Regions from separate parts of the Bacillus sp. AC266 genome, predicted to be linked through region 2. Evidence: riboswitches for the same ligand, from Rfam matches in the RefSeq annotation. Region 2 holds a riboswitch; each other region holds the start of a gene.

Region 1 (7,867 bases), on a different contig from region 2:
TCAAAAATTAGATCAATAGGTGAGAACTGTCATAGGATGACAGGGCGAACGTAAGCGAGGAAGTGCATTATGCCATCAGGAAGAACGCATACGAAAATAAACTTAATATCCCTTCCGGTTGTTTTGTTTATGCTCTTTTCGTATGGATTAACAAGTTTTGATTTTTTATTAACTTTTGCAATTGGCTTTTTAGTAGGTACTTCATTTCTAACACCGGATTTAGATACGTACAGTAATGCGTATAATAAATGGGGATTCCTCCGCATTTTTTGGTATCCATATAGGAGCGTAATGCCCCATCGTTCCTTCTTCACACATACGATTATAATTGGTGATATTATTCGTATTGCATACATGTTAATCGTGTTTTCTCCGTTTTTATTCCTATTAAATATAATCGCATTCGGTGGGAATTTAATAGAAATTGCGAAGGAACACGAGGTTGAAATTGTAACGTTTGTAATGGGGATTGTTGTGGCGAGTACGCTTCACATTATAGCGGATAAAGCGAATACGCGCCGAAAGAAAATGATGAGAAAAAAGAAGAAACGCAGAAGATAAAGAAACCGTCCCAAAAGGTATTTTGGGACGGTTTTTTTCTTATTAATAGGTAGGTTACTCTTGTTGAACCGCCGATAAAATTTCATTTACGATCATGCGACATCAATTTTTGGACAGTTTCTTTTTAATCAAACGCTTGTTTAAAACTAAGCTTTCAGTACTTTAATACCTTTCACGATATTCCAAATGAAGTAGTATAAGCTAATGATTCCGCAAATGCATAAGACGATGATTGCTCCAATTCCAAGTGTTACGTCTGGTTGATCAGATCCGATGCCCATAATCCCTAAAATAACTAATCCAATCAATGAAGCGATGCTTGGAACGATATGTGTCCATAGAGCACGTTTCGCATGTGGTTTCGTTTCAGAATCGCCCACAATCCACACGATAATAGGGAATAAGATAGGTGCAAATAATACACTAAAGTATGATAAAGCTGCTAATATTTTGTTTCCGTTCATATATATCACCTCATAAGTAATGTCCGTTGTTATACTTTTAGTATGCGATAAATTTGGCAACCTTCCTATCGATTAACATTACAAAAACGTGACGCTTTTGTAAGATTTCCTTTTTAAATGATGAAATTTTCGAAAAAATCTTTTTAAATGAAAATTGTTGTGATAAAATTATTGAAAACGTTTTCTTGAACGTTTTGTATTTTTTAGACTTAAAGGTATGATGACCTGGTAGTCTATTGATAAGGTTATATCTTATTTAAAAGGGGATTCTTTAGGGGGAGAGAACAATGAACACATGGACACAAGTTTACGATCCGTTCGGTAACATTTGGATTTCGGCAGCAGTCGCACTTATTCCAATCATCTTTTTTTTCTTAGCTTTAGCGGTTTTCCGCATGAAGGGGTATGTGGCAGGATTTATTACAGTTGTATTAACGATTTTGGTGGCGTTATTTGCGTATAAAATGCCATTCACAATGGCAATGGCAGCGACCGGATACGGTTTCTTATACGGATTATGGCCAATTGCGTGGATTATCATTATGTCAGTATTTTTATATAAAATTTCTGTGAAAACAGGTCAATTTGATGTCATTCGTGCATCTGTATTATCCATTACGAATGACCATCGTTTACTCGTTATTTTAATTGGATTTTCATTTGGAGCATTTTTGGAAGGGGCAGCAGGATTTGGTGCACCAGTAGCGATTACGGCAGCACTTCTGGCAGGCCTTGGGCTAAATCCTTTATATGCAGCAGGTCTTTGTTTAATCGCAAATACTGCACCAGTAGCTTTCGGAGCGATGGGGATTCCGATTACAGTTGCTGGACAAGTGACAGGCATTGATCCACATAAAATTGGACAAATGGCTGGGCATCAATTACCGTTCTTATCTTTATTTGTTCCGTTCTTTATCGTATTTTTAATGGATGGCTTTAAAGGAGTAAAACAAACGTGGCCTGCTTTATTTGTAGCGGGTAGTTCATTTGCAATTACACAGTTTATTACAGCGACGTTTTTAGGACCAGAACTTCCTGATATTACGTCAGCACTTGTAAGTTTAGTAAGTTTATCGCTATTCTTAAAAGTTTGGCAGCCGAAAGAAATTTATCAAACTAAGCAAGCGAATAGTGAAGTAGCCGCGGCGACGACAACGACATCTATGCCGAAACTAACGGTAGGAAAAGTAGTAAAAGCATGGTCTCCGTTCATTATTTTAACTGTGATGGTAGTCATTTGGAGCCAAAGTTTCTTTAAAGCATTATTCGCTCCGGGCGGGGCTTTAGAAAGTCTCGTATTTAAATTTGAAGTTCCAGGCTTGCACAATTTAGTAATGAAAGCAGAGCCTATTGTAAATAAACCAACACCTTATGAAGCAATCTTGAAATTAGATATTTTATCAGCGACTGGAACAGCAATTTTAATTGCTTGTATCATTTCTATTTTTATTTTGAAAATGAGTGCAAAAGATGCAGTAGCAACATTTAAAGAAACGTTAAATGAACTAAAAATGCCAATTCTATCTATTGGATTCGTATTAGGATTCGCATTTATCGCAAACTATTCTGGTCTATCTTCTACATTAGCGTTAGCACTTGCAGGAACTGGCGGACTATTCCCGTTCTTCTCACCATTCTTAGGATGGATTGGCGTATTCTTAACAGGATCAGATACGTCAGCGAACGCACTGTTCTCGAATTTACAAGCAATTACAGCGCAGCAAGTCGGTGTATCTGAAGTGCTTCTTGTTGCAGCAAATACAACGGGCGGTGTAACAGGTAAAATGATTTCTCCGCAATCAATTGCGATTGCTTGTGCGGCAGTTGGACTTGCTGGGAAAGAGTCAGATTTGTTCCGCTTTACATTGAAGCATAGTTTATTCTTCGTTACTATTGTTGGGATTATGACGTATGTGCAGGCTTATTATTTAACTTGGATGATTCCGTAAACAACAAAAGAAATAAACTTTGCATTTTTCAGATTATAGTGTATGATGGGAAAGTATTGAAAATTAAATCAGTGATAAACTAGGGGTGCCTAACGTATGCGTAGGCTGAGAGAGAAGCGTGTGAACTTCTTAACCCTTTGGACCTGATCTGGCTCGTACCAGCGTAGGGAAGTTAACGGCTTTACATAATTATGTCTTTATGAGCCAGGTCCTTATTCTTTTATGGACCTGGCTCTTTTTATTTTGGCATGCGCTGGCCATATCTCGTCCTTGTCACGAACAGGGGGGCAACAAAGGTTATGAAACAGTCTGTTTCAGCTGAGCAAATTGAATTGAAATCGAGTTTACCAGGAAGTAAGAAAGTGTATGTGGATGGAACACGTGAAGGTATGAAAGTACCAATGCGTGAGATTGAACAAAGCGATACGAACGGTGTTCAAAATCCGCCAATCCGTGTGTATGATACGAGTGGACCTTATACAGATCCAGAGTATAAAGTGGAGCTGGAAAAAGGGTTGCAGGCGCCGCGCCACTCTTGGACCTTGGGGCGTGGTGATGTGGAAGCTTATGAAGGACGCGAAATTAAACCTGAGGATGACGGTGTGAAAGTGGCTTCAAAACATACACCTGTTTTCCCGCAAATGGATCGTAAGCCGCTTAGAGCGAAGCAAGGTGCAAATGTTTCGCAAATGCATTATGCGCGTAATGGCATTATTACGTCTGAGATGGAATATGTTGCGATTCGTGAAGGGGTAGAGCCTGAATTTGTTCGTAAGGAGATTGCAGAAGGTCGTGCGATTTTGCCGGCAAACATTAACCATCCTGAAGCGGAACCGATGATAATTGGACGTAATTTTCACGTGAAGGTAAATGCAAATATCGGAAACTCTGCTGTATCGTCTTCTATTGCAGAAGAAGTAGAGAAGATGACGTGGGCGACTCGCTGGGGTGCAGATACGATTATGGATTTATCTACAGGTAAAAACATTCATACAACACGTGAGTGGATTATTCGTAATGCTCCGGTACCAGTTGGAACTGTGCCAATTTATCAAGCGCTTGAAAAAGTAAACGGAATTGCAGAGGATTTAACGTGGGAAGTGTATCGTGATACGTTAATTGAGCAGGCGGAGCAAGGCGTTGATTACTTCACGATTCACGCTGGTGTATTACTTCGTTATATTCCAATTACTGCAAAGCGTATGACAGGTATTGTTTCGCGCGGTGGTTCGATTATGGCGCAGTGGTGTTTATTCCATCATAAAGAAAACTTCCTATATACTCACTTTGAAGAGATTTGTGAAATTATGAAGCAGTACGATGTTTCGTTTTCTCTTGGAGATGGATTACGTCCAGGTTCTATTGCAGATGCAAATGACGAAGCGCAGTTTTCTGAGCTTGAGACACTTGGTGAATTAACAAAAATCGCTTGGAAACATGATGTGCAAGTTATGATTGAAGGACCTGGGCATGTACCGATGCATTTAATTAAAGAAAATATGGAGAAAGAACTTGATATTTGTCAGGGTGCGCCGTTCTATACACTTGGGCCGTTAACGACAGATATTGCACCAGGTTATGATCATATTACTTCAGCGATTGGTGCTGCGATGATCGGCTGGTTTGGAACGGCGATGCTTTGTTATGTAACCCCGAAAGAACATTTAGGTTTACCGAACAAAGATGATGTTCGCGAAGGGGTTATTACGTACAAAATCGCTGCGCATGCAGCCGATCTTGCGAAAGGGCATAAAACGGCTCATCAGCGTGATGATGCACTTTCAAAAGCACGATTTGAATTCCGTTGGCGCGACCAATTTAATTTATCTTTAGATCCTGAACGCGCGATGGAGTACCATGATGAAACGTTGCCAGCAGAAGGGGCGAAAACAGCGCATTTCTGTTCAATGTGTGGCCCAAAGTTTTGTAGTATGAGAATTTCACATGATATTCGTGAATATGCGAAAGAAAATGACTTAGAAACGACAGAAGCAATTGAAAAAGGAATGAAAGAGAAAGCGGTAGAATTCAAAGAAACTGGTAGTCACTTATATCAATAACACGTTACACCTCTTTACTTGATTGATCACACTGTACCTAACTTAAATATAGAAGAAGCCCCCTTTGCTAAGACGGTAGCAAAGGGGGCTTCTGTCGTCTATCCCGCTATTTGTGGGCAGTAAAACTCCCACCTCAAAATTCGGCTGGAGCAAAGAAGTTAGGTGGGAGATAAACTGTCCGTAAACGCCCGATTGGTGCGGGCTAATAATCAGTGGGGGATGAACACCCACCCACCTTATAAAGTTTCACTTTATAAGGTGAAGAATAATTGTACCCAGTAGTATAAGAGGAATAATGTGACGACTGTTGTGAGTGGGATTACGATGAGAGATACGCTTAAATAATCTTTCCATTTCACTTTAATTTTGTTTTGTCTTAAGATATACATCCAAATGAGGGAAGCTAGTGTACCGATTGGTAATAATAGTGAACCGATGTCACTACCGATGATATTTGCGAGATAGATAGTTTTTAATGTGACTGGATCTAGTCCCATTTCTGTTAATGTGATTGTACCAATCATAAGTGCAGGGTGGTTATTGAAGACGTTAGAGAGGAGGGAAACGAGTCCGCCCATTGCAAAGCTGGCATAGAGTAGATGCTGACTTACAACTGGTTCAAGCCAACTTACAAGTGCCGCTGTTAACCCTGCGTTATGAAGCCCGTAAATAATTACATACATAGAGAAAGCGAAAATTAAAATGTGCCACGGTGTCTTTTTCAAAATATCGACTGGGTTTGTTCGTAAGTAGTACCATCTCCAGATGAGAAGAACGAGTGAACCGAGTACGGCAACGATTTCGATTGGAATCGATAAGAAGGATGCAACGAATAGAAGACAGCGCATAAGGAAAACGAAGCCTAATACTTTTAACATGAATTTCGTACGTTTTTGTTTCGTATTAACAGAATTCTGTCCTTTTAACGGATGGAAGTTTTTCGTGAAGAAAATTTCTTCAATATCATATGAAGAAACAGGTAATCTTTCTGGAAGTTTTTTCTTTAAAACTGTATACATGAGCCATGACATAAACAGTAGTCCTAGTGTTGCAGGTACAAACATCATAGCTGTATGCATATAAAGAGTCATATTAACAATATTTAATGCGATTAAGTTTACGATATTACTTACACCGATTGGTGCACTAGATGCAGTGGCAATTAAAGCACCGCTTAATAAATAAGGGATTTGTTGATGAGGTTTTAATTGAAGGTTTTTCAGAAGTAAAATCAAAATCGGTGTTGTAATTAAAATACTACCGTCATTATTAAATAAAAGAGTCATAAGAAAACATAGTAATTGAATGTACCAGTATAGGCGTCGTCCGGAACCTTTAGCTAAATTTGCGAGCTTCGCTGCAGACCAGTGGAAGAAGCCGAAGCTTTCTAATATAACCGCCATAACGATGGTCGCTAATATCGTTATAGAGGCACCGCCGATTTTACTTATAATGTCCATGACGTCTGGTTTTGATACAAGTCCAGTAATGAGGATAATGCTAGCGCCGACTGCTGCCGGCCACGCCTCATTTAAACCGCGAGGTCGCCAAAAGATAACAATCATCGTTAAGAAGAATACAATAATAGTAATCCATATTTCAATGCTCATATTTAACCTACCTTTCTATTTTCCCTTGAACAAATGTGGCTTGTCTCAAGTTTATATAGCATTATATTCAAAAGAAAATAAGAAGAACTAGGCATCTACCTTAATCTAGTGAATATGTGTATTTTGAGCAATAAGGCAAGTATAAGGAGTAGTGTAATAACTATTAGGAGAGGAGTCTAATAAATTAGGGGCATTCTATGTGTGAATGCCCCTAATTTACTATTTTTCCTTTAAAAATGTTCGATCTTTTAAGAATAAATTCCAGAAGAAAATAAATCCTGGTAGTAAAATTGCAATCCCGATTGCGTAAAGAATAAGAAGAGCATAGAATGTTTCGACCGTCGTAAAGCTTGTAAATACAGTTACGTCCGGGTAAATGATATAAGGTAAATGGGCGACGCCGTAAGCGTAGCTTGCAAATGCATATTGAGCGACGACAGCTAAAACTGCAATGCGAGGAAAGCCTAATGTGCCATATTTCTTATTTGTCCACCAAAGGGAAGAGTATCCGATAACAAATAAAATGATAGAGACTGTAAACCATGGGAATTGCTTTATTAGTCCTTGCATAAGCCAGTGTGTTTCAGGGTCCATTACAACGAGAGCGATAATAGCAGTCACGAGCGTTGCAGGACCAAGTATGATGGCATTTCTTCTATAAATTCGGTACGTATCTTCAGAACCTTGTTCCCTAGCAAAATCAGCAAGAAAGAGAGATGATAGAAATAGTTCCGAAGTTAGTCCGAAGAGCATATAACAATAAATAACGGGACTAGAAAGAAGTTTTCCGTAAAGGAGCACTTCTTTTCCTTCAGACATCGTAATATAGGCACCTTCTGTAACTGGCAGAACGGTAATTAATAGAGCTGGGATTAAGAGCCCGGTAATACCTGAAATAATCCGAAGAAGGTGTTGGTATTTTGGCAGGGAGTAAGCAAATACCATAAATGTACTACGAATCGCAACGAGTACTAAAATTAACATAACTGGTACAAACATAACGGTTGCAAGGGTAAAGGCCGCTTTTGGGAAGAAACCGAGAAAAGCAACGACGACAAAGACAAGAAACGTATTCGTTACTTCCCAAGTTGGTGATAAGTACCGATTAGCAAGCTTGGCAGCAAGTGTCGGGTGTTTAGCGTATACCATGCCCCAAAAACCAGCTCCAAAATCAATAGACCCTAGTATGCTATATACGAAAATAAGAGCCCATAAGATGATGA
Region 2 (7,867 bases):
TTCGTGGGATTGCTGAAAAACATCCTGGATCTAATCAAATTACAAATGTAATGACAACAAACATTGTTTCAGTTTCTCCAGACGATTCTATTGAAAAAGCTACAGAATTAATGGCACAATATCAAATTAGACGGTTACCGGTTGTTGAGAGCGGTCAACTTGTTGGGATGCTAGCACTAGGTGATTTAGCTATAAGAAAATCAGCAGATGATCAAGCAGGGTTTGCTTTAAGTGAAATCTCAGAGCATATGGAATAAATTATGTATAAAGATCAGATACATTATTCTAGTATATACGGATTAAACTAATATGTTAGCGTGATGTATCTGAGACATTATATAATAAGTATAGAGTCAATATTTTTGACAGTTTTTTTAAATTTGTCATTCCTAATTTTTAATAAGAGAAAAAATGATATACTGAGAGATATAAGTGTTATTATAGATTTTGAATATAACAATATTCGTTGTTAATGATGTAATAATGAATTAATATTTCCTACGTAGATAAAGTGAAACTTTAATTATTGGGGGGTGTCCATCCCCCAATAATTATTAGTTGAACCAATCGGGCTTTTATGGGCAGTTTTATCTCCCACCTAACTTCCTCGCATTCGCAGAATTTTGAGGTGGGAGTCTTACTGCCCGCAAATAGCGGGATAAAAAGGGAAGGGGAATTATATGAGGGCTGTACAGGGCGATCCAAATTGGAATTTGGTTACAGATACATATATAGAACCAAATAATTTCGCTGAGTTATTTTCTTTGCTTGTACCTTGTCATCCAAAAGGTGAAAGGAAAGAGCGAACTATATTAGTATGGAAAGAAAAAGAATTTTATAAAGAAGAAAATTTAGCGGCATTTATCGTATATGGCATGAATAAAGTAAAGAATTTACCGCAGTTTCATAAAGATGAAATTCCAACTCTAGTACGTATTCTTCGTTTATGTCAAGAGATTGGTTGGTATGAAGAGGCAAATGCTTTTATGATAACCCAAGGGCTAGATGAATTTGTCCGAACTTCATTGGAGTATGAAACATGGGATCTTTTGACGAAAGCAGTTGCTTTAAACTATTTAATTATTAAATATCGTATTGGTGAATTAACAGCTGAGGATGTAGAAATTTGGGAGCGAGTTAAATTTAGTGAGAAATGTATAACAGATTGCAAACATCTATTATCTCATAAAGAAGTATTGGAATTTACATTCTTTTATATGTGTAAGCGAGCTAAAACACTGTCAAAAGAGCAATTAAATAGTGATATGATGAGTCTGGCAATGTATTGTAATACTTTTGTATATGATTTATATACACATGACTTATTACGAAAGTATCGTAAGTGTACAGACTTCCTATCATATTATGGACCTAGTCAAGCAGTTTTAGCTTGTCAAAGAGCTGTACTTTCACAAATTTCCGATCGATTAGACCCTTTAAAGACAACTCATGTAGATGATTATTTATATGTGATGAAAGAAATGATGGAGCATATGACGATAGGGGTAATGGATCGGTATGGTCATTTTATTGGAAAGCTACTATCATATGTACCATTTTTCGAAATGATCCAAGTTCCACAGCATGCATATTATTGTGAAGAATTACTGTATATTTGTAAGGGAATTGAATACAAAGAAGAAATACTACGCAATTATATATTTATACAATTACATGATTGTTTACCATCATTCTTTAAACTATTTCTTAAAAATAAGCGTTATGCAACGATTCATGATATTCTTTTCTATTGGTGCGACGATGAACAAAGAATGAGCTTAGAGAAAAAATATAATCTTAGTTTCATTTATGAAAAATATGCTTGTGGATAAACCATATTTTACATATTAAAAATTAATATAAATTAAAAAGGATCTCAAGTTTATGTGAGATCCTTTTTTTGTTAGTAAAGCAAGGAGAAAGTAACTAAGATAAGAAATAACATTCCATAAAGGAGAAATTGTGCAGTATAACTTCCTTGTATACCAAAAAAAGTATTCATTTTTTCATATAAATTCAATATATATTTCATTGGATTATCTTTGAAAGATTGGTACACAGTGTCTCCTCTTTCTAAGCTTCTTGTTCATGTTTTTGGTTATTAGGAACATGAACGTATCTAGCTATGAATAATAAAACACCTATAAAGAATACAGGAAGTACGGTAGATAAATAAAAACCATTACTAATTATATTTGTTATAAGAGCACTTAAAAGAAAAATTACATTATAAATATGGGCAATTTTTTGTTTTAGCCGCATTTGTAATGCTTCCATAATGATTTCTAAAGCAACAAAAGCAATAATAATAGATAAAAATACAGTGTTCGTATTATAAATGATTAAACAACAGATTAAACCTAAAAAGGCCAGGTATTCAATAAAGAGAGGTATATTGCGTGGCATATAATTTACCTAACTAAATATGGCAGTGGGTTTACTGCATTTGTTTTTTCAAAATTCCATTCCCCATTATGTAATTCAAAATGGAGATGTTGCCCGTATGAATGACCTGTGTTTCCCATATGACCTACTAATTGTCCAGTTTGTACTTGATCACCAGCTTGTACAGTGCGATCCTTCATATGAGCATAAACTGTTGTATATAATTTCCCATTTATTTGATGGGCGATGAACACGACATTGCCGTAGCTAGCCGAATAATAAGATTTCACAACCTTACCTGCAGCAGCAGCTTGAATAGAGACATTTCCTTGTGCTGCTATATCTATACCATAATGCATTTGCTCCCAGCGCATATCAAAAGTGGAGCTGATTTTCCCTTGAGTAGGGAATTTGAAAACTGCTGGAATTGATGCAGGTTGAGCTGTTTTAGCTTGTGCTTGATTTTGATTTTGATTTTGCACTACATAGTGTTTTGCTACATATCCGTATCCTGTGCCAAAACGAATTTTATACCAAGTACCTACCGTTTCTACTACTTGTACTTGTGTACCATTTTGTAATGAGCCAAGTAGAGTGCCACTTGTGCTAGCATTGCTACGTACATTTAATTTTGGTGTTGCAACAGTATAAGAAGGAGAACCTTGTACTGTTACACCTTTTACTAGAGGTGTGGATCCATTAGATACAAATGTTTTTTGTACGTAACCAATTTGACCGTTATGTAATATTTTGTACCAATCTCCTTGTTCACCTTGAATGGTAATGAATTGACCATTTGGTAATATATCTAGAATAGAAGACTCTGTATTAGGTTCAGAACGAACGTTTAATGCGTTTGCATTTACGATATATTGAGACTTTGGTTGAACATTTTTTTTGAATAGAATTGCATCTTTTTTCATATAGCCTGTTTTGTTGTTAACAGATACTTTATACCAATCTTGAACTGTTTCAAGAATAGTAACCGGGCTATTAAATCGAATGGTATCAACTATTGCACTGTCTGTATGGCTATTTTGATGTAGTGCAACGTTGTCAATTTTTACATATCCAGTTTTTACTGTAGATGGTTGCTTAGCAGCCGCTGTTTGTATATCGGATTCTCCCATAGAAGGAAGTAAAGAAGCAATTGCGATAGTAGTTGCTGTTAAAGCTGTGGCTTTCATATTCATGTAATAAAGACCTCCTCTAGTTGTATAGTTGTAATTTTATTATAGTATAAAGATATAATATATTGGTCGTATTCACATAAATGTAATATGAAATCAATAAAAATAATGTCAGAAGAGAGATTCGTATATAAATATTGTATATATCATTTGTGAGGTCGCATTTATATTTGTTTAACACGTTGAGATTTAATTCGCAATTAAGAAAATTAAAACAGTTGATGATGTCTTATGGCGATGTTATACTGACAGTGATAATTTTATAGTTTGCTAGGAGGGCTGGTGTTGCCAGCTGAGAGTAGGGCCATAAGCCTTTGATCCTTTTTATTACCTGATCTAGATTATGCTAGCGTAGGGAAGCAATTCGGACATTAACAATGAGTCCCCGTTTCTTTGCGTATAGAAACGGGGCTTTTTTATTTGAAAATTTCATATTAACACCACTAGGGGTGCTTTTCGTGCTGAGAGAGGAATAATCCTTAACCCTTACAACACCTGATCTAGATAATACTAGCGAAGGGAAGTGGAACAACGAATAAATTATAATTTTATTTGCTGTAACCACTTCTTATATACAGAAGTGGTTTTTTTATTGAGATAAATAGATATATAGGAAGGGGAATTATTAATGAAATTTTGTGAAAAATTATTTGATACGGTGCAGCCTGTTTGGGAGAAAAGTCATAATCATCCGTTTGTAGTAGGTATGGGGGATGGTACGTTGGAAAAAGACAAATTCCAGTACTATATTATTCAAGATTATTTATATTTGTTAGATTATGCAAAGCTATATGCAATTGGGGTTGTAAAGGCAACGAATCCACAAGTTATGGCAAAATTTGCAGAGCAAATTGATGGGATTTTAAATGGAGAAATGACGATCCATAAACAGTATGCAAACAAACTTGGCATTACTGTAGAGGAGATAGAATCTGCGAAACCATCTGCTAAAAATTTAGCCTATACAAATTACATGATGTCTGTATCTCAAAATGGCACACTTGCAGAATTAATATCAGCTTTACTTCCATGTATGTGGAGCTATTGGGAGATCGGAAAGCGTTTAAATGATATTCCTGGAGCAAGAGATCATGAGTTCTTTGGAGAGTGGATTCAAGGATATAGTTCTGAAGAATACGGTAACCTTTGTATTTGGTTAATAGATTTATTAAATGAAATGGCAGTTGGAAAGTCAGAGAAAGAGCTAGACCGATTAGAGGAGATTTTCTTATATTCCAGCCGATTTGAATATTTATTCTGGGATATGGCTTATCGTAAGGAGATGTGGGGTTTTGAGGAGCAAGAACATACTACAGTTTCATAATGTTTCCTTTCATTATGATGAAAAACCAATCATCAATGAATTAAATGCTTCTATACAAGATAAAGAGTTTGTAAGTATTATCGGACCGAGTGGATGCGGGAAAAGTACTTTATTTCGCCTTATTATAGGCTTAGAAGAGGCAAGTACTGGACAGATAGAGCTGACAGAAACAAAGAAGAGTCATTCTGTAGGGTATATGCCCCAAAAAGATATGCTCTTGCCGTGGAGGACGATTATTGAGAATGCGGCCCTGCCGCTAGAGTGCCAAGGTGTGCAGAAGAAAGAAGCGCAAGTAAAAGCGAAAGAACTGTTACATAAATTTGGTTTACAAGGGTACGAGAAAAAATATCCGAAAGATTTATCTGGTGGTATGAGGCAACGCGTATCTTTTATCCGAACTTTATTAACAGGAGGGGAGATATTATTGTTAGATGAACCGTTTAGCGCATTGGACGCTTTAACGAAGGCATCTTTGCAAGAATGGTTGTTTGAACAATGGAAAGAGTGGGAAAAAACAATTTTATTTATCACTCATGATGTTGAAGAAGCATTGTTTCTTTCTAATCGAATTTTGGTTGTAGAAAATCAACCGATAGCAACTTTAACTGAGCGAATTGTGCCGCTTGATCGTAACCGAACAAGAAAAGATTTATATAAGCCTGAAGTGTTAGCGCTTAAAGAAGAGCTCCTTAGTATGTTACAAAGGCAGGTACTCGTATGATGAATCGCTTGAAGGAGTTATTACCTGCCCTTATATTAAGTGGAATTTTACTTGCTCTGTGGGAAGTAGGAGCAAGAATTGTAGATGAGATGTACATTTTGCCATCACCTTCTGCAATTGTAATGAAGATATGGGCGCTGAAAGATATATTATTTACGGTTCATTTACCTGCAACGTTATACGTCGTTTTAATAGGCGTTGTTATTTCTATCGTACTGGGCGTAGGGCTAGCAATGTTAATGAATGCGAGTACGTGGATGGAAAGAGCATTTTATCCGTTATTAGTTGCTTCACAAACAATCCCGATCACTGCGCTTGCACCGCTCTTCGTTTTATGGTTTGGATATACCATCTGGAGTAAGGTTGTTGTTACCGTTTTAATTACGTTTTTCCCAATTGCGGTCAATACGTATGATGGACTGCGCAGTACGAAAAAAGAATGGGAGGAGCTATTAGTTACATATGGTGCAACGAAAAAAGATGTTTTTCTAAAGCTAAAGTTGCCATCTGCTCTTCCTTATTTTTTTTCAGCGTTAAAAATTGCGATACCACTTAGCGTTATTGGGGCAGCGATTGGTGAATGGCTCGGTGCACAAGCTGGGCTTGGATATTTCAGTAAAAGAATGATGACGCAGTTAGACGGAGCTGGTGTATTTGCACCAATTGTATTGTTATCATTATTAGCTATTTTCTTCGTCATACTTGTTTCGATATTAGAAAAGAAATTTATTAGTTGGAGGAAACATTCATGAAATTATTAAAACGCATCTTTGTGTTTACATTATTAGTTGCAATGATTGCAGGATGTTCGAGTAACTCGGCATCAGATAAGAATAAATCAGAAAAAGAAATAACAGTAATGCTTGATTGGTACCCGAATGCGGTACATAGCTTTATTTATACGGCAATTGAAAAAGGATACTTTAAAGAAGAAGGAGTCAAGGTGAATATTAAATTCCCTTCTAATCCGACTGATCCATTAACGCTAGCGGCAGCAGGGAAAGTGACAGTTGGTTTGTATTATCAACCAGATGTTGTCATGGCAAAAGCAAATGAACAAATTCCAGTGAAATCAATTGGAGCTGTCGTACGTTCACCATTAAATCATGTTGTATCACTGAAGTCAGCAGGCATTCAATCGCCAAAAGATTTAGAGGGGAAAACAGTTGGATATTCTGGAACACCTTTAAGTGAGATGTATTTAAAAACGATGGTAAAAGAAGCTGGTGGTAATCCAGATACAGTGAAAGTAGTCGATGTTGGCTTTGATTTAGTACCAGCATTAATTACGAAAAAAGTGGATGCGGTAACAGGGGCATACATTAACCATGAAGTACCTGTTATGCGTCATGAAGGTCATGAACCAGCATACTTTAATCCAGCAGATTATGGTGTACCGAACTATCATGAGCTTGTGTTTGTAACGGGTGATAAAACGTTGAAAAAAGATAAAGAAGCATTGCAAGCCTTTTTACGTGGGGCACAAAAAGGGTATGACTTTATGAAGAAAAAACCCGATGAAGCATTAAATATTTTATTAGATCATCAAGAAAAAGAAAACTTCCCGCTTGTACCAGAAGTTGAAAAAGAAAGTATGAAAATTTTATTAGAGAAGATGGAAACGAAAGATGAGCCATTCTTATCGGATTCAAAAGAGTCATGGGAGAAACAAAACAAATGGTTGAAAGACAAAGGAATGACGAAAGAAATCGTTCCAGCCGATGAATTATTTGAAAACATTTTAAAGTAGGCGAATGAATATGAAAAATGAGCTCCATGTAATCTCAAATGGCCATATGCCATTCGAAGAGTTAGTGAATGTAGCGATGCAAATTGAGAGTGAGATCGATTATTTGCATATTCGTGAGCGTGAGAAAAGTACGAAGGAATTGTATGAAGGTGTGGAAAGTCTTTTGGGGAAAGGCTTTCCAGCATCGAAGATAGTGATAAATGATCGAATTGATATTGCTATTCTATTAAATATTCCGCGTGTTCAGCTAGGATATCGAAGCGCAGATGTAAGGTTAGTAAAAGAAAAGTTTTCTTATTTGCATGTCGGTTATTCAGTACATTCGCTAGATGAGGCGATAGTAGCATTTAAAAATGGAGCAGATTCACTCGTTTATGGTCATGTATTTCCGACAGATTGTAAAAAAGGTGTGCCAGCGAGAGGATTAGAAGAAATTGCTCATATGGCAAGTTGTTTATCCATACCAATAACTGCAATTGGTGGGATTACCCCTGAAA
Region 3 (7,867 bases), on a different contig from region 2:
GAGATGTTTTTTACTCTGATGGAGGAGGAGCGAACACATTCCGATTAGGATTTTCACGTTTGAAAGAACAGGAAATTGTTAGCGGGATTCAAATAATTGGTGAAACTTTAAAAAATGAAACTTGGAGTTGAGAAAATGAGAATTGGCGTTATTATGGGAGGAGTATCCTCTGAAAAACAAGTATCAATTATGACTGGGAATGAAATGATTGCACATTTAGATAAGAGTAAATATGAAATCGTTCCAATTACGTTAAATGAAAAAATGGATTTAATTGAAAAAGCGAAAGACATTGATTTTGCATTGCTAGCATTACACGGAAAATACGGAGAAGATGGTACGGTTCAAGGGACGCTTGAGAGTTTAGGTATTCCATATAGCGGCAGTAATATGTTATCTAGCGGTATATGTATGGATAAAAATATTTCAAAAAAGATTTTGCGTTATGAAGGAGTAGAAACACCAGATTGGATTGAACTTACAAAAATGGAGGATCTAAAGCTTGAGGAATTAGATAAATTAGGATTTCCATTAGTGGTAAAACCAAACTCTGGCGGCTCAAGTGTTGGAGTTAAGATTGTCTATGATAAAAATGAATTAATCTCTATGCTAGAAACTGTATTCGAATGGGATTCTGAAGTAGTAATTGAGAAGTATATAAAAGGTGACGAGATTACATGTTCAATTTTTGATGGGCAACAGTTACCTATCATTTCGATTCGACATGCTGCTGTGTTCTTTGACTATAATGCAAAATATGATGATACTAGTACAGTTGAAGAAGTTATTGAACTTCCAGCTGAAATAAAGGAACGTGTAAATAAAGCGTCACTGGCTTGTTATAAAGCATTAAAATGTAGTGTTTATGCAAGGGTTGATATGATGGTGAAGGAAGGAATTCCATATGTAATGGAAGTTAATACATTACCAGGGATGACACAATCAAGTTTACTGCCAAAAAGTGCGGAAGCAGCGGGAATTAATTATAGCAAACTATTAGATATGATAATTGAAACTTCATTAAAAGTAAGGAAAGAAGAAGGTTTTTAAGGTAGTTATATAATTAATTCTTTTGACAGTTCCACGAATTATGCTATGATAATTACAATACGACAACTAAATATTTATCCACTAGGGGGGCCTTTTATAGGCTGAGATCAGATGAAATTTTGAGACTCTTAGTACCTGATCTGGTTAATGCCAGCGTAGGAAAGTGGGAAAGACGTTGCTATTTAACGAATAAATACTGTCAATTTCACTTTCTTTACGCCTGTAAAGAAAGTTTTTTTATTTTACAGCTTTAATAATTGTGGATAAATACGTATATTTTTTACATTATTTGGAGGAATTTAAATGACTTTTTCACAATCATTACGTAAAGAAGTAGATTCAATTTGGGAAGCAAGTTTTAACCATCCTTTTGTAAAAAAACTAGGCGAAGGAACATTAGATTTAGCTAGTTTTCGATATTATGTGCTTCAAGATTCTTATTATTTGAGTCATTTTGCTAGAGTACAAACGTTAGGTGCTGCAAAGGCTCTTGAATTAGAAACGACAGCTCGTATGGCACACCATGCACAAAATACGTATGAAGCTGAGTTATCATTACATGAGAATTTCGCAAAGAAATTAGGGATTACAAAAGAAGAAAAAGATAATTTTATTCCTGCGCCAACTGCATATGCATATACATCTCATATGTATCGTGCAGCTTATGAAGGGCATTTAGGAGATATTATTGCGGCTATTTTACCTTGTTATTGGTTATATTATGAAATCGGTGAACGGTTAAAAGAATGTCAACCAGAAGAGCCAATTTATCAAGAATGGATTTCTGCATATGGATCTGATTGGTTCCGTACTCTAGTAGAAGAGCAAATCACACGATTAGATACGATCGCTGAAAAAGTAACAGAGGCAGACCGTAATCGTATGAGACAACATTTTATTTTTAGTAGTCAATATGAATATTCATTTTGGGAAATGGCATATACATTAGAAAAATGGCCGGTGAATGAAGAAGTTAAAGGTGTTATTTAATTAAGAGTATATAAAAGGTATCGCTATATAAAGAGGCGATACCTTTTATTATATTTAGTTTCTGTAATTTTTTTGTAAATCATATATAAAAAAATATAATAATTAATTATAATGATTTTATAATATAAAGTCCCATAAGGAGGTAGTTATATGTTAATAGTTACTTTATATTAATTTGATTTTAATAATGTTTTATTTATATAAACGAATGTAATTTAGCTATTTCCTTTAATGTGCTTGGTTAAAATTTGATTCGTTAATGCTTAAAAAATTGGTATCTTTTCTAGTATTATTCATGATCAATATAAATTAAGAGAGGAAGTATTAATAATATGGAAAAATTACAGTTATTAGCATTTAAAAATATAGTAGAACCCCTCTATAATGAGAAAGTATCGTATATTTATTTTCCTATTGAATGGCTTGAGATTGTAGAGATACATTATAGAACATTTTTATTAACGAGCAAATTAAAACTTGTAAATGAAAGATTGTATGAAATGTTTTCTGATATATTATTCATTCAGCATAATCCATATATATTAAAGGAAGATACGCCCTGGATTGTAGCAAAAGAACCAATGAAACAAGAACAGTTAGACTATATTTTCCAAAGCTGGTATGAGGTTATTCATGATTGGAAACCTAATAAATTAATAGATCCACCACATTTAGAATGGCAGTATGATTTAATTAGTAATTTGCCAGCATTACATGATAAAAAAACGTTTTCTAAATGGGTACCAGCTCTAATTACTCATATTTTTTGCGAACAGCCTTTACATTTGGAAAATAAAAATGAGGAAGAAATATATTTTTCACCACTGCGATCACAACATGTTTCTGAAGCGATGTCTGAGCCAATTAAAGATGAAGAAACACATGATTATTTCTCTTATGTATATCGGTTTGAATACGTAACTCGTGGAGGTGAGAATATTCCGCTATTAAAAGTATCTGTAGGGATTAGGAGGTTTTATCAACAATATAATCATAAAGATATCCCTATACTTTTAGGGCGAAAGCGGAGCCAAATACTGATTTCAACTCCTGAATTTGAATCAAATAATAAAAAGCAAAGATTTGTAAAGTTAAAAGTACAACAAGCTGTAAAAGGAATAAAGTGGATTAAACGTTTTAGAAATTTAAAAGATGATTATAGGATAGGGGGAGAAGTTAAATTAGAGAACATTCTCCAATGTCCGAAAGAGTATATTAGAGGAACAAAGATAAGAGTGCTTCTTCCATATAACGAAAATATATATAAAGTTCAAGGAACAAAAATAAAATTTGGTATAAAAGTAAGAGAAAAAGAGGAACTTTTTAATGAATTCCAACGAATATGCCCATATTTCACATTACTTCCAGAATGTGAAAATGTATTAACTAATAATGAGAATGCGTTATTACCTTTATTTGCCCCAAAGGGATTAGAATCAATTACGTTAGAAGTATGGTCAGATGATATAGTAATAGAGATAGAACAAGCGTTATTAGATAGCAAAATAGTTTTAGCTCAAAACGGAGATTCCTCCTATGTATTAAATGCAGACAATCCGGTGTTGTTAAAAATAGTAAGATATAACATTAGGAAATTGTTACAAAATCCATATAGAATGCAATATAGCCATAAAAACAAAAAGAAACTAGTAGACGATGTCGTAAAAGCTGTACATGCTACGGCAGGTGAGCAAAATGAAATGAAATTAGCATTAATTGCAATAAAAAATTGTGATGGTCGCGAAAAAATTAATCCAAAGCAAATTATTCGGGAAGGATTCGCTCAAACGGAACGTATTTCAGCATTTATTAATTTATTTATCGGACAAAGTGTATCTAAAAAAGAAATTATTAATGCCATTCTTAGTTTGTTAGAACAAAAGGGGTTCTTAAAGTGTAGTTGGAATAAGATAAAATTACCGGGGGTAATTTTAAATTTATCAATTGAGAAAATGTCTAAATATGATTTCTTACCTATTTTTTCAAAAATAAATGGGAGAGAAATATTATATAAATTATATGGTCAAGAAGAATGGGGCACAATTGATCATACTTTATTAAATATAGGTAATAATAAAGTGTTTTTACCACAACCATCAAAAAGGAATGATATAGGAGTCAGTTTTAAACAATTTATGTCAGAAACATTAGTTGAAATTTCACAAGATGCACATAAACAAAATAAAGAAGTTTATTTTATTGTAGATGCCAATATGAGGAAATATTGGATAGAGGAATTGCAAAATAAAAGCGTTAATATTGGGGTTTCACCTGAAATAATCCCAAATTTAAAAGAGGATATAAACATAATTAGAATTAATACTAACTCAGATGTACCGAACTATATTGTTAGAGACCAAGAACATGTTATGAATGAAACGAGATTATTTGTAGATCAAATGGGAATTTACTATAGCACGGCTGCATACGAATTAGATTGTAATGAGATAGTACAGCAGTACATACTCGAAGTTATCCCGCTTGGTGTAAAATCTGAAGAGAGAGAAGAAATCGCCAAAATGATACATTACATGTGCTGTAAATCAACCTTGCTCTCAGAACAAAATATTCATAATACGTATGTAATGCATATGGCTAAATTAATTAAAAATTATACTACCGATATTGATTCAAGGGAGTTTAAAGAATTCAATGACGAATTAGATGAAGATGTAATAATTTTAGAAAAAGAAGATACATTGATATTAATATAAATAATATTGTACAAATCCTGCTAGTAATAATGAGCAGGATTTGTCATTTTTTCATGTAAATAAGGCTATCCTTTGTCATGTATCTTTTCTTTTACGTATTTACTTTATTTACATACAGGATTAAGATGTTTTTTAGAAATACAAAAACTACATCATATGGAAAAGCGATTTTTATTAATTGAAAAGAAAATTTGAAAGGAATGGGGAATTGTGAAGAAATTAGATGTATTATTAATGCTACTGAGCGGCCTCTTTCCAATTGCAGGAATGTTAAAGCAAATCCCTCTTGAACAATCTTTATATATTGGAGGACTTTTATTTTTTACTAGTTTCGGTAGTTACTTTGCGAAAAAGATATATTCACGTATATGTAGCTGGATAGCATATGCACCATTTATAACACTACTGTTAGTTATTTGGAATCAGGATATTTCAACAAGTGCTATAATAGCAAATGCCAAAATTGCCGCTTGTATCGCTTTAATACCTTGTATATTCCGCTTTCGTACATACGGGCTTACTTTAGGTTTATTCTCATTATGGACCGCTTTATTATGGGACATAAAAGAAGTACAGTCGTTAGTCATACTTGAGCGTATGACGAGTTTAATGACAAGCAATTACGTATATCTTCTACTCTTGGTTGGAGGACTTATATTAGGTGGATTACTTGCGATGTTAATACATCGAAAAGAGAAAGATAATAATAAAGAAAATACAAATCTATTTAAACAAAAAAAGAAACGTAAAAGGCTATCATTTAAGATCCGCTTTCCAAGATTACCGAAATTTAAGATGGAATTATTTAAGTTTGGTGGAAAAGATTCTAAACGTAAAACGCCAGAAATAATGCATGAGCGTAATAACGAAGAACCAGTTGTAACATATGAAATGGCAGAGCAAATAGATCAATATAAAGAAAGTACTGTTCAAGGACAAACTAGGATGGAACGTCGAAAAAATAGGTATAATGCATAATAAATTTCACTAACCCCTTAATGATTTATCGTAAAATTGATAAATCATTAAGGGGTTTTTTTATGTAATTAAATATAGGTTGCGTATGAAGGATTCATAGCATATTTTAAAGGTAATGATTTAAATAAAATAATGGGAGGACAAAATGCTTATTATTACATATATTTCTGTTTGCATATTATTCTTAGTTAGTTTTTTACATGTTTATTGGGCTTTCGGAAGTAAGTGGGCGACAAATAGTGTCATTCTAACTAAAGCTGGAGAAAAGGCGTTTACACCAGGTACAGGAATGACATTGTTCATTGCGTTATTATTAAGTATGGCAGCAATGATTTTATTACAACAATCAAATATTGTTCATTCCGCACTTCCCAATGTTTTTGTTCAAATGGGATCCTGGGTTTGTATGGTTGTTTTTTTCATAAGAGTAATTGGTGAGTTTCATTATTTTGGTATCTTTAAACGAAAAAAAGATACGCAGTTTGCTAGAATGGATACTGTTTTATATGTACCACTTTGTGCATTTTTATCTTTATCCTTCTTATTAGCAATAATAACGTGAACATATAACCAGCATTATTTTAATACTTTATTACAAACTAAACTAGGGATTTATACGGCAACAGAGATGATTAGATAAGCAGTACCCTCTACCATTTGCTTTAAATAACAAGTTATTGGAGCGGTTAGAAAATGAATCTCTTCAAACTATTGAGGGTTGTGTATCATGTCTACATTTCATGTTGGATATAAATTATGAAAAAATAAAATATTATGGATCGAGCACAAGTAGGTCATTTGTGCCATTATCGCAATCTTCAATTTGTCTTGCTGATTGTGTTTGTTTAACAGGAGTTGTATTGGGGTTACTAGGAACAGTGACATTTGGAGGATTAATGTTATCTGTATGTTCTCTTACATAAAGAAAAAAGGACACCCACTTAAGGTGTTTTTTTAGTTACTTAGGAGAGCTTTTGAGATAGGAGGGACATGGATTCAAATCTATAATTACACATTTTTATTGTGTTGTGTAACTCAAAAAGGAAAGTATCAGCAACTGCTTATTTTGTATGACTATAAACATTGGCTATTTGGGAGCTGTAATAGAATGCTTAGAAGGGGGCAAAAAATGGTGTGTGAAATATTAATAAAAAAGGACAAGCAGTCGTACCTACTGTCCTTTAAAGGAGAAAAGTCTTTTGGTTAAGAACTACGAATAAACAGAAAATCTGCTTGTAATTAGTTTTATCCCAAATATACATGCCTATACAAAAAGGGATAAGTTCAAAAATACTTATCCCAGGAAGGGAAATCCCAAACACCAAAATGGCTTGTATTGGTATACAGGTTCAAAAGTAGTATATGTCAAACGAAAAATCTCATACAAGAAGCAGACAATCAAAAGTATTGTCTGCCAGAAAGTCGGATGAATTAGCCAACTGTGAAAAATTGCTTTCCCACTTCAAGAAGAGTAAAGGCACAAATTTGAAAGAAATGAATTGGGATTTAGTTATTGCTTCTATGAATGATGCATTTTTTTCATTTTTTTTGTCCCCAAAAAACAACTAATAATTGCGAGTAATGCATTTGAAGAAATGAAATTTACGGTCCAATAAATTCCTGTTCCAGCAATTATATCGATAATTATAAATCTTTTAATTGCTGAACTTTGTACTACATGAAAAATAAATTGATTGTTATCGTTACCCAATGTTATCACATCCCTTATCTAATATATGATAAGGCATGCTTGCTCTAGTCTTCATGATAATATACGAAAAAGAGTAATTAGCAGAAGCTTATAAAGTAGTTATAAATAAAAGATAACTATCGGAAGTTAAATTATTAACTTCAGTGAAAAAAATAACAATCATAATTTATCCTGCGTTATTGATGGGATATTATGTTTTACTTAAGGGCTTATGCGGAAAGTTTGATGAAAAATTCTTTCATTAAAAGTACGATTCCTAGCAGAAACAAGACTTCAATTGAGAACCAAAACATACTTTTGTGAGGTTTTTTAAACTCCATAATAATTGATGAAAATAAAAAAATTGCGATAAGTATGGTGATTAAGAGTCGGATTATATCAACCATTAATAACACTCCTAATATTTAATCAGTACTATTATGTA
Region 4 (7,867 bases), on a different contig from region 2:
CCTTTTCCTAGTAGGAACTTTCCTTGTCGTACTTCTTGGTTCATTTGAAGCCCTTCGTCCGGGATGGATGGTTGACGGGAAGTTAGCTCGTCTTTCCATGCCAAACACAATTGAAATGGTCATGTTAACCATTGCTGCTCTCATTATTATTTTCTGTAAACCAAATGTGGAAAGCATTGTAACTGGTAACGTCTTTAAAGCAGGCGCAACAGCAGTTGTTGCTATTTTTGGTATCGCTTGGATGGGAGATACTTTCTTCAACGGAAACTTAAATATAATTCAAGGATCAATTCAACACTTAGTGACAAGTGCACCATGGCTATTTGCTATTGCACTATTCATTCTATCTATTTTACTGTATAGCCAAGCAGCAACAGTTCGTGCTTTAGTGCCACTTGGACTATCACTTGGTATTCCGCCGGCATTACTTATTGCGATGTTCCCTGCAGTAAATGGATATTTCTTCATTCCAAACTACGGGACAATCGTTGCTGCAATTAACTTTGACCGTACTGGTACAACAGGAATTGGTAAATATGTTTTAAATCATAGCTTTATGATTCCGGGCCTGATCGCAACCTTTACTTCTATTGGAATTGGAATGCTCTTAATTTCAATTATGTTTTAAAGAAAAAGCACAAACCTTTATTTAAAAAGGTTTGTGCTTTTTTAATCAAACGTTTGTTTAAACTTTTTTGGCAGTCTATTCCTCCATATAGCATTTAAAATATTACATAGGCTTTTTCTACAAACTCTTATTTACTTCCTCAACTAATTTCTTCGTACCTTCATACGCAGATTCCGCTAAGCTAATCGCTGAAATAACTGAAACACCATCCGCACCCGCTTCTATAACAGAAGCTGTATTTTCAATCGTAATCCCACCAATCCCAACGATCGGTATTGTAATCTCTTGTTCCCTAAAATACTTTAGACCTTTCGTTCCTTGAACCGCTTTTGTATCTTTTTTCGTACTCGTCGGAAAAATTGGACCAACTCCTAAATAATCGGCTCCATTTTCAATCGCCCAGCGTGCTTCTTCAATTGTATGTGTAGATACTCCAATAATTTTATCTCCCATTTTTTTACGAACAGAAGTAATTCCTTCATCATCTTGTCCAACATGCACGCCATCTGCATCTAACTCGAGGGCTAGTTCCACATCATCATTTACGATGAATGGTACATCGTACTCCTTGCAAAGCGCTTGCAGTTCTTTCGCAAAATCAATACGTTTCTCTCCCGTTAAAGCCCCTTCTCCCTTTTCACGAAATTGAAAAATTGTTATACCGCCTTCTAGTGCATCCCTCAATACTTGTAGTGGCTCCTTCGTACAATTGTTACTTCCCATAATAAAATATACTGGTAATAACCTAGACATTTCATCCATTGTAATGCGCGACATCTAGTTCCCCTCCTTACTATATAAGCTCAATCTTCCCATACTTCTCAATATCATCTGAAGTTGTATTTGCTAACTGATTTAAAAATTCAATTTGGAAACTACCAGGTCCCTTCTCCACTGTCTTAGCAGCTGCCAGTTCCGCAGCTACACCATAAAACGTTAATGCCGCTACTGCTGCCTTTACATAATCCTTTTCTACCGCTACAAATGCTCCTATTACAGAAGTTAGTAAACAACCTGTTCCAGTAACTTTCGTTAAAATAGGATGGCCATTTCGAATAAGAATAGTTCGCTCTCCATCTGTAACAACATCTTCTTCTCCAGTAATTACCGCAACTGTATTTAAGTCATCCGCTGCCTGTTTTGCAATATTTACAACATTACCGTTGCCAGTACCAGCATCTACACCTTTAATTTCCCATTTCTCATTAATAACGTTAGCTATTTCAGCTGCATTTCCGCGAATAACAGCTAAATCGATTTCAGCTGGAATATATCTCGCAACTTCTGTGCGATAAGAAGTTGCTCCTGCCCCAACTGGATCAAACAATACTGGTACATCATTCTTATTTGCTGATTTACCAGCAAGTAACATCGCTTCTACCTCTTCAGGACGAAGTGTACCCATATTTAAAACAAGGGCTCCCGCAATGCTAGCCATTTCTGCTACTTCTTCTTTTGCATACGCCATTACAGGTGATGCTCCTAATGCTAACAAACCGTTTGCTGTAAAATTTGTTACAACAACATTTGTAATATTATGCACGAGTGGATTAGACTCTCTCACCAAATCCACTACTTTACTAATTTCTTTCATATTCATCCTTTTCATCTCCTAACTATAGTAATGGGAGATACACAAAAAGGCACTTTGCGCGTACGCAAAGTGCCTGAACATGTGCTTTTACACTCTCCCTACGCTGGCATTATCCAACAGGTTCAAATGGTCAATGACGGACTAGTCATACTCTCAGTTTGCATCCACAAACTCCCATGTGTTTATTATTCATCTACTTCAAAGTCTACTCTTATTCTAGTAAAATAACAAGTTCTTTACTTTTATAGAATGATAGAGATCAGAACTCTCCTGGTTCAACCATTCTTCGCCTTTATATAAGTAAAACTCTCACACGTATATTTCACCACAAATAACTCAAACCGTCAGCAAGACTGAATAGAACAAAGATGTATGCTATATTTAACGTATGGAAATTTGAAAGGATGTTTTTAAATATGGCAAAAAGTATTGTAATTGCTGAAAAACCTTCTGTTGCACGTGATATCGCACGTGTACTGAAATGTGATAAAAAAGGGAACGGCTATCTTGAAGGTAGTAAATATATTGTTACTTGGGCTTTAGGTCATCTCGTTACATTAGCTGATCCAGAAAGCTATGATGTGAAATATAAACAGTGGAATTTAGAAGATTTACCAATGCTACCGGAGCGTTTAAAACTAACCGTTATTAAACAAACAGGGAAGCAGTTTAACGCTGTAAAAAGTCAGCTTCTTAGAAAAGATGTAAATGAAATCATTATAGCTACTGACGCCGGTCGTGAGGGAGAGTTGGTCGCACGCTGGATTATCGATAAAGTTAAAATGCAGAAACCGATTAAACGTCTATGGATTTCATCTGTTACCGATAAAGCAATTAAAGATGGCTTCGCAAATTTAAAACCAGGAAAAGCATATGACAATCTATACGCTTCAGCTGTCGCACGTTCAGAGGCTGACTGGTATATCGGACTTAATGCGACTCGAGCATTAACTACTCGCTTTAATGCCCAACTAAATTGTGGCCGTGTTCAAACACCTACTGTAGCCATGATTGCAAGCCGTGAAGATGAAATCAAACATTTCAAAGCTCAAACTTACTATGGTATCGAAGCTCAAACAGCTGAGAGATTAAAGCTAACTTGGCAAGATACAAAAGGAAATAGCCGTAGCTTTAATAAAGAAAAAACTGATGCAATCGTGAACAAAATTAGTAAACAAAATGCTACTGTTGTAGACATTGATAAAAAACAAAAGAAATCGTTCGCTCCTGGTCTTTACGATTTAACTGAACTACAACGTGATGCGAATAAAATATTTGGTTACTCTGCGAAAGAAACATTAAACATTATGCAAAAATTATATGAACAGCATAAAGTTTTAACGTACCCTCGTACAGATTCACGCTATATTTCATCTGATATTGTCGGAACACTTCCAGAGCGTCTGAAGGCTTGCGGAGTTGGAGAATACCGTCCTTTAGCACATAAAGTATTGCAGAAACCTGTAAAATCTAATAAATCATTTGTTGATGATAGTAAAGTAAGTGATCATCACGCAATTATTCCAACAGAGAGCTATGTAAACTTCTCAGCTTTCACAGATAAAGAACGTAAAATTTATGACTTAGTTGTAAAACGTTTCTTAGCTGTTTTATTCCCGGCCTTTGAATATGAACAACTAACATTGCGCACGAAAATTGGTGACGAAACGTTCATCGCACGCGGAAAAACGATTTTACATGCTGGTTGGAAAGAGGTTTATGCAAATCGGTTTGAAGATGATGATGCAAGCGATGATGTAAAAGAACAAATCTTACCTCGCATCGAAAAAGGCGATACATTAAACATAAAACTAATTGTCCAAACATCAGGTCAAACGAAAGCACCTGCACGCTTTAATGAAGCAACATTACTTTCAGCAATGGAAAACCCAACAAAATACATGGATACGCAAAACAAACAACTTGCTGACACGTTAAAGTCAACTGGTGGATTAGGTACTGTAGCTACACGAGCTGATATTATCGACAAGTTATTCAATTCGTTCTTGCTTGAAAAACGTGGTAAAGATATTCATATTACTTCAAAAGGCCGTCAGTTACTTGATTTAGTGCCAGAAGAACTGAAATCTCCTACACTAACTGGTGAATGGGAGCAAAAGTTAGAAGCTATCGCTAAAGGAAAATTAAAGAAAGAAGTATTCATTTCAGAAATGAAGAACTATACGAAAGAAATTGTTGCTGAAATTAAATCGAGTGATAAAAAATATAAACACGACAACATTTCAACGAAGTCTTGTCCAGACTGTGGTAAACCGATGTTAGAAGTAAACGGTAAAAAAGGTAAAATGCTTGTATGCCAAGATCGCGAATGTGGTCACCGTAAAAATGTATCCCGCACTACAAACGCACGCTGTCCTCAGTGTAAAAAGAAACTAGAACTTCGTGGTGAAGGAGCGGGCCAAATTTTCGCATGTAAATGTGGCTATCGTGAGAAACTTTCTACATTCCAAGAGAGACGTAAAAAAGAATCCGGCAGCAAAGCTGATAAACGCGACGTTCAAAAATATATGAAACAACAGAACAAAGAAGAAGAACCATTAAACAATCCATTCGCAGAAGCATTAAAGAAATTAAAATTTGATTAAACAAAAAGGTTCCTACCACTATCGGTAGGAACCTTTTTATTAATGAATGATTTTACTTCCTTTTGCATTCTCAACGAATTTTTCACTTGATTTGTTAATTGGTGTTTTCAGTAATAACGCAGCAACAATCATAACTACTACGAAAACACTTAACACAAGTAAATCTCTAGTTACTATATCCCAAAGCATTCCGCCAACTGTTTCACGAATTGCACTAATTGCATATGTGAATGGTAAGAACGGATAAATCGCTTGGAAGAACGGTGGTGTCATTTGAATTGGGAATGTTCCGCCTGATCCTGCTACTTGCAGTACAAGTAAAATGATCGCCATCGATTTCCCAACGTTTCCGAAAATAGAAACGAGTGAGTATACGATACAAACAAAGACTCCCCCAATAAATAAACTAAATAACACAAACCAGAACTTATCGACTACGTACGTACCGAGTAAGAATATATCTCCCATTGATACGATAAACGCTTGTGAAAGACCTATCGTTAAGAATGTTAATAAACGTCCGAAGTAAACTTCATGGCTCTTATAATTCGCGCCCTCTTCGTGTACTTCTACCGTTAATAATGAAACCATTAATAATGCGCCTACCCATAATGCAAGCACTGTATAGAATGGTGACATTGCTGAACCGTAGTTCGGCATTGCAAATAATTTATTCTCTTTTAAATTTACTGGATTTGCAAAGTAGTCACTTTGCTTTTCAACATCGTTTTTCAATAAGCGTATGATGTCTTTTATATCCTCTTCAGATTCAAAATCACGAATTTTATCTGCTAATTCTTTAATCTTTTTCTCAGTCTCCGGCATTTCAGCTTTAATGTCTGCAATTTTCTTTTGACCATCTACTAAGCCTTTTGATGAATCTTCAAGTAATTTTTTCACATCTGGAAGCTTCTTATCTGCCTCGCCTAAAATTTGAGATGTATTTTTAGACATCTCTTTTGTACGAGCAATTGCTGCATTGAAATTTGGAGTGATTTCTGAGTCATATTTAGCTAAAATGTCACCAATTTGGCCCGAAACATTTTTAGACACTTGATTAATACTTTCAATAACATCTGCTGCTGGTTTTTGACCTTTATTAATAGCGTCAATTCCTTTATCAGTTAAATCGATTCCTTTTTGCAAACCATCTTTTGCTTTATTTAACTTAGCAATTGTGCCATTAAGATTTTTATCACTATTCACATCGCCCAAAACTTTATTTGTACTTTCCATAACCGGAATCATATCATTAACTAAATTCCATCCTGCTTGGAACTGTCCATTTAAATCATTTAAGGCTACTTTTGTGGAATCTAATCCATTAACGCCTTTGTTACTTAAGTCTGCTGTTGCTTTTTCAAGATTAGTTTTTAGTTTTGCATAATCCGTTACAGCCTGATCATAGTTCTCTCTACCATTGTTTAATATCTCATTAGCTTTGTTTATATCTTGATTTAAATTGCCTCTTAGCTGCTGAGCATCTCCTTGTACATTTTCAGCCTTATTTTTCAATTGTTCAGCTGTGCTTACTGCTTTTTCAAAGTCAGCTACAAATGTTGCATTATAGTCTTTTTCAGCTTGATTTACTAAATTATTTACTGCATCTAATTTTTGATTTACAGCATCTCGTACATCTTGTTTAACTTCTTGACCAGAACTAATTAAATCCCCTACATGCTTAACTCTATTGTTAGCATCCACCATAGAATTTTTAAGCACTTTTAGACTTTCCGCTCTGTTTCCAAAGAACTGCTTACCAAAGTCCGTTGAAGCTGATTCTTTAAAAGTTGTAAAGAAATCAATTAAATATGAAACACTATCAATACGGTCTTGGAGAAGTTTTGAAGCATCCTGAACATTTTTCTGAGCTACAGTTGGGTCCACGCCCTTATTTTGAAGCCCATCCATAACACTTTTCACATATGCCGTTCCAACACGAGTAGAATTGAAAACATTGTTTACAGTTTGATCAATATTTGTAGCAATATTTTTATATCCCTCACCATTCACTTGCGGTAACTCTGGAAGCGTTGGTATTTGTGGAATAGTTATATTAGGTAACTCTGGTAATTTAGCTGGATCTGGAAGTGTCAGATTAAAATCAAATGCCGGATTTTTTAAGTAATCCGTAATTGCCGCCGCACTATCTAAACCTTGTTGCATTACAATTAAATTATTCTTAATTGTTCCAGGTGCACGCTTCAATGTTTCATCATTTCTCGCAAAGAATTTATCTAAATTCCCTAACGCCTCTTGCCCATCATTCATAACACTTTCTACAACTGGCAACTCTTTTTGTGCTACTTTCACAACATCTTCTGCCCGAGTCGCATCATCTAATGCCTTATCCACAAGTGTATTCATTTCTGGGAACTGTGCTTCTAACTTAAATACGAGATCCTTGACCTTCTCAATACTCGGTAAGTTAGTTTCTAAATCGATTCCAAGGTCATTGAAGATTTTAAAAATCTCACCGTTTGCTGTTTTAACAAAGTTTTTACTAACCTCTTCTGTAAGACCCGATGCACCTTTAGCTGTAATTTTCGGTGCAATCGCATTTACTTTTTCATTTACATAGTAATCAAGTTCTGGTTTCTGTGGATTTTCATTCAAGACCGTTGCAATCTTTTCAGAAAAATCTTTTGGAATAGTAATGCTTGCGGAATAATCTCCACGCTCTACTCCATAAATTGCTTGCTTTTCATCAACAAACTTCCACCCGAAATTTTTGTTCTTCTTAAGTGAATCTACAATTTCTTCCCCGATGTTAATATCTTTCCCTCTTAAATTTGATCCAACATCTTGGTTAGAAACTGCAATTTGGATTCCTTTCGTATTTCCGTAAGGATCCCAAGAAGCTTTAATGTTAAACCATGCATATAACGATGGTAAAATCATTAACCCTAAAACAATAACAATTGCAGCCCAATGTTTGGCTACATTCCGTAAATCTGTCTTATAAATACGCCAAATTTGTTTCATAAAAGTTATCACCTAATTATATATTTTTCCTTCTTTAGAAAATGATACATACAT

The links. A riboswitch is a leader RNA that binds a small molecule or an ion and turns the genes downstream of it on or off. The one in region 2 is predicted to bind thiamine pyrophosphate.
Region 1: it holds a riboswitch for thiamine pyrophosphate, as region 2 does, so the genes downstream of both, thiC (phosphomethylpyrimidine synthase ThiC) here and tenA (thiaminase II) in region 2, are expected to answer to the same signal.
Region 3: it holds a riboswitch for thiamine pyrophosphate, as region 2 does, so the genes downstream of both, tenA (thiaminase II) here and tenA (thiaminase II) in region 2, are expected to answer to the same signal.
Region 4: it holds a riboswitch for thiamine pyrophosphate, as region 2 does, so the genes downstream of both, thiM (hydroxyethylthiazole kinase) here and tenA (thiaminase II) in region 2, are expected to answer to the same signal.

What each region holds. Positions count from the first base shown of each region.
Region 1 is NZ_CEEDEC010000004.1:283,485-291,351, reverse strand. Features, by position in the region: gene AC0IXC_RS18535 (YkvA family protein) at 1-19, shown strand, start outside; gene AC0IXC_RS18530 (metal-binding protein) at 70-561, shown strand; gene AC0IXC_RS18525 (magnetosome magnetite crystal formation protein family) at 708-1,025, opposite strand; gene lldP (L-lactate permease) at 1,313-2,974, shown strand; TPP riboswitch at 3,046-3,161, shown strand; gene thiC (phosphomethylpyrimidine synthase ThiC) at 3,274-5,034, shown strand; gene AC0IXC_RS18510 (arsenic transporter) at 5,286-6,644, opposite strand; gene AC0IXC_RS18505 (cytochrome d ubiquinol oxidase subunit II) at 6,864-7,867, opposite strand, start outside.
Region 2 is NZ_CEEDEC010000005.1:391,880-399,746, reverse strand. Features, by position in the region: gene AC0IXC_RS22040 (CBS domain-containing protein) at 1-257, shown strand, start outside; gene AC0IXC_RS22035 (DUF3965 domain-containing protein) at 681-1,832, shown strand; gene AC0IXC_RS22030 (hypothetical protein) at 2,074-2,406, opposite strand; gene AC0IXC_RS22025 (SH3 domain-containing protein) at 2,412-3,578, opposite strand; TPP riboswitch at 3,838-3,950, shown strand; TPP riboswitch at 4,011-4,114, shown strand; gene tenA (thiaminase II) at 4,204-4,899, shown strand; gene AC0IXC_RS22015 (ABC transporter ATP-binding protein) at 4,868-5,620, shown strand; gene AC0IXC_RS22010 (ABC transporter permease) at 5,620-6,372, shown strand; gene AC0IXC_RS22005 (ABC transporter substrate-binding protein) at 6,369-7,370, shown strand; gene tenI (thiazole tautomerase TenI) at 7,381-7,867, shown strand, end outside.
Region 3 is NZ_CEEDEC010000001.1:700,970-708,836, forward strand. Features, by position in the region: gene pdxR (MocR-like pyridoxine biosynthesis transcription factor PdxR) at 1-131, shown strand, start outside; gene ddlB (D-alanine--D-alanine ligase) at 136-1,050, shown strand; TPP riboswitch at 1,124-1,229, shown strand; gene tenA (thiaminase II) at 1,354-2,040, shown strand; gene AC0IXC_RS03680 (pPIWI_RE module domain-containing protein) at 2,373-4,754, shown strand; gene AC0IXC_RS03685 (DUF3959 family protein) at 4,965-5,732, shown strand; gene AC0IXC_RS03690 (DUF3995 domain-containing protein) at 5,878-6,294, shown strand; partial or broken gene AC0IXC_RS03695 (homoserine dehydrogenase) at 6,365-6,655, shown strand; gene AC0IXC_RS03700 (hypothetical protein) at 7,252-7,443, opposite strand.
Region 4 is NZ_CEEDEC010000008.1:94,753-102,619, reverse strand. Features, by position in the region: gene AC0IXC_RS25465 (anaerobic C4-dicarboxylate transporter family protein) at 1-628, shown strand, start outside; gene thiE (thiamine phosphate synthase) at 746-1,405, opposite strand; gene thiM (hydroxyethylthiazole kinase) at 1,422-2,228, opposite strand; TPP riboswitch at 2,301-2,410, opposite strand; gene topB (DNA topoisomerase III) at 2,639-4,828, shown strand; gene AC0IXC_RS25445 (YhgE/Pip domain-containing protein) at 4,868-7,813, opposite strand.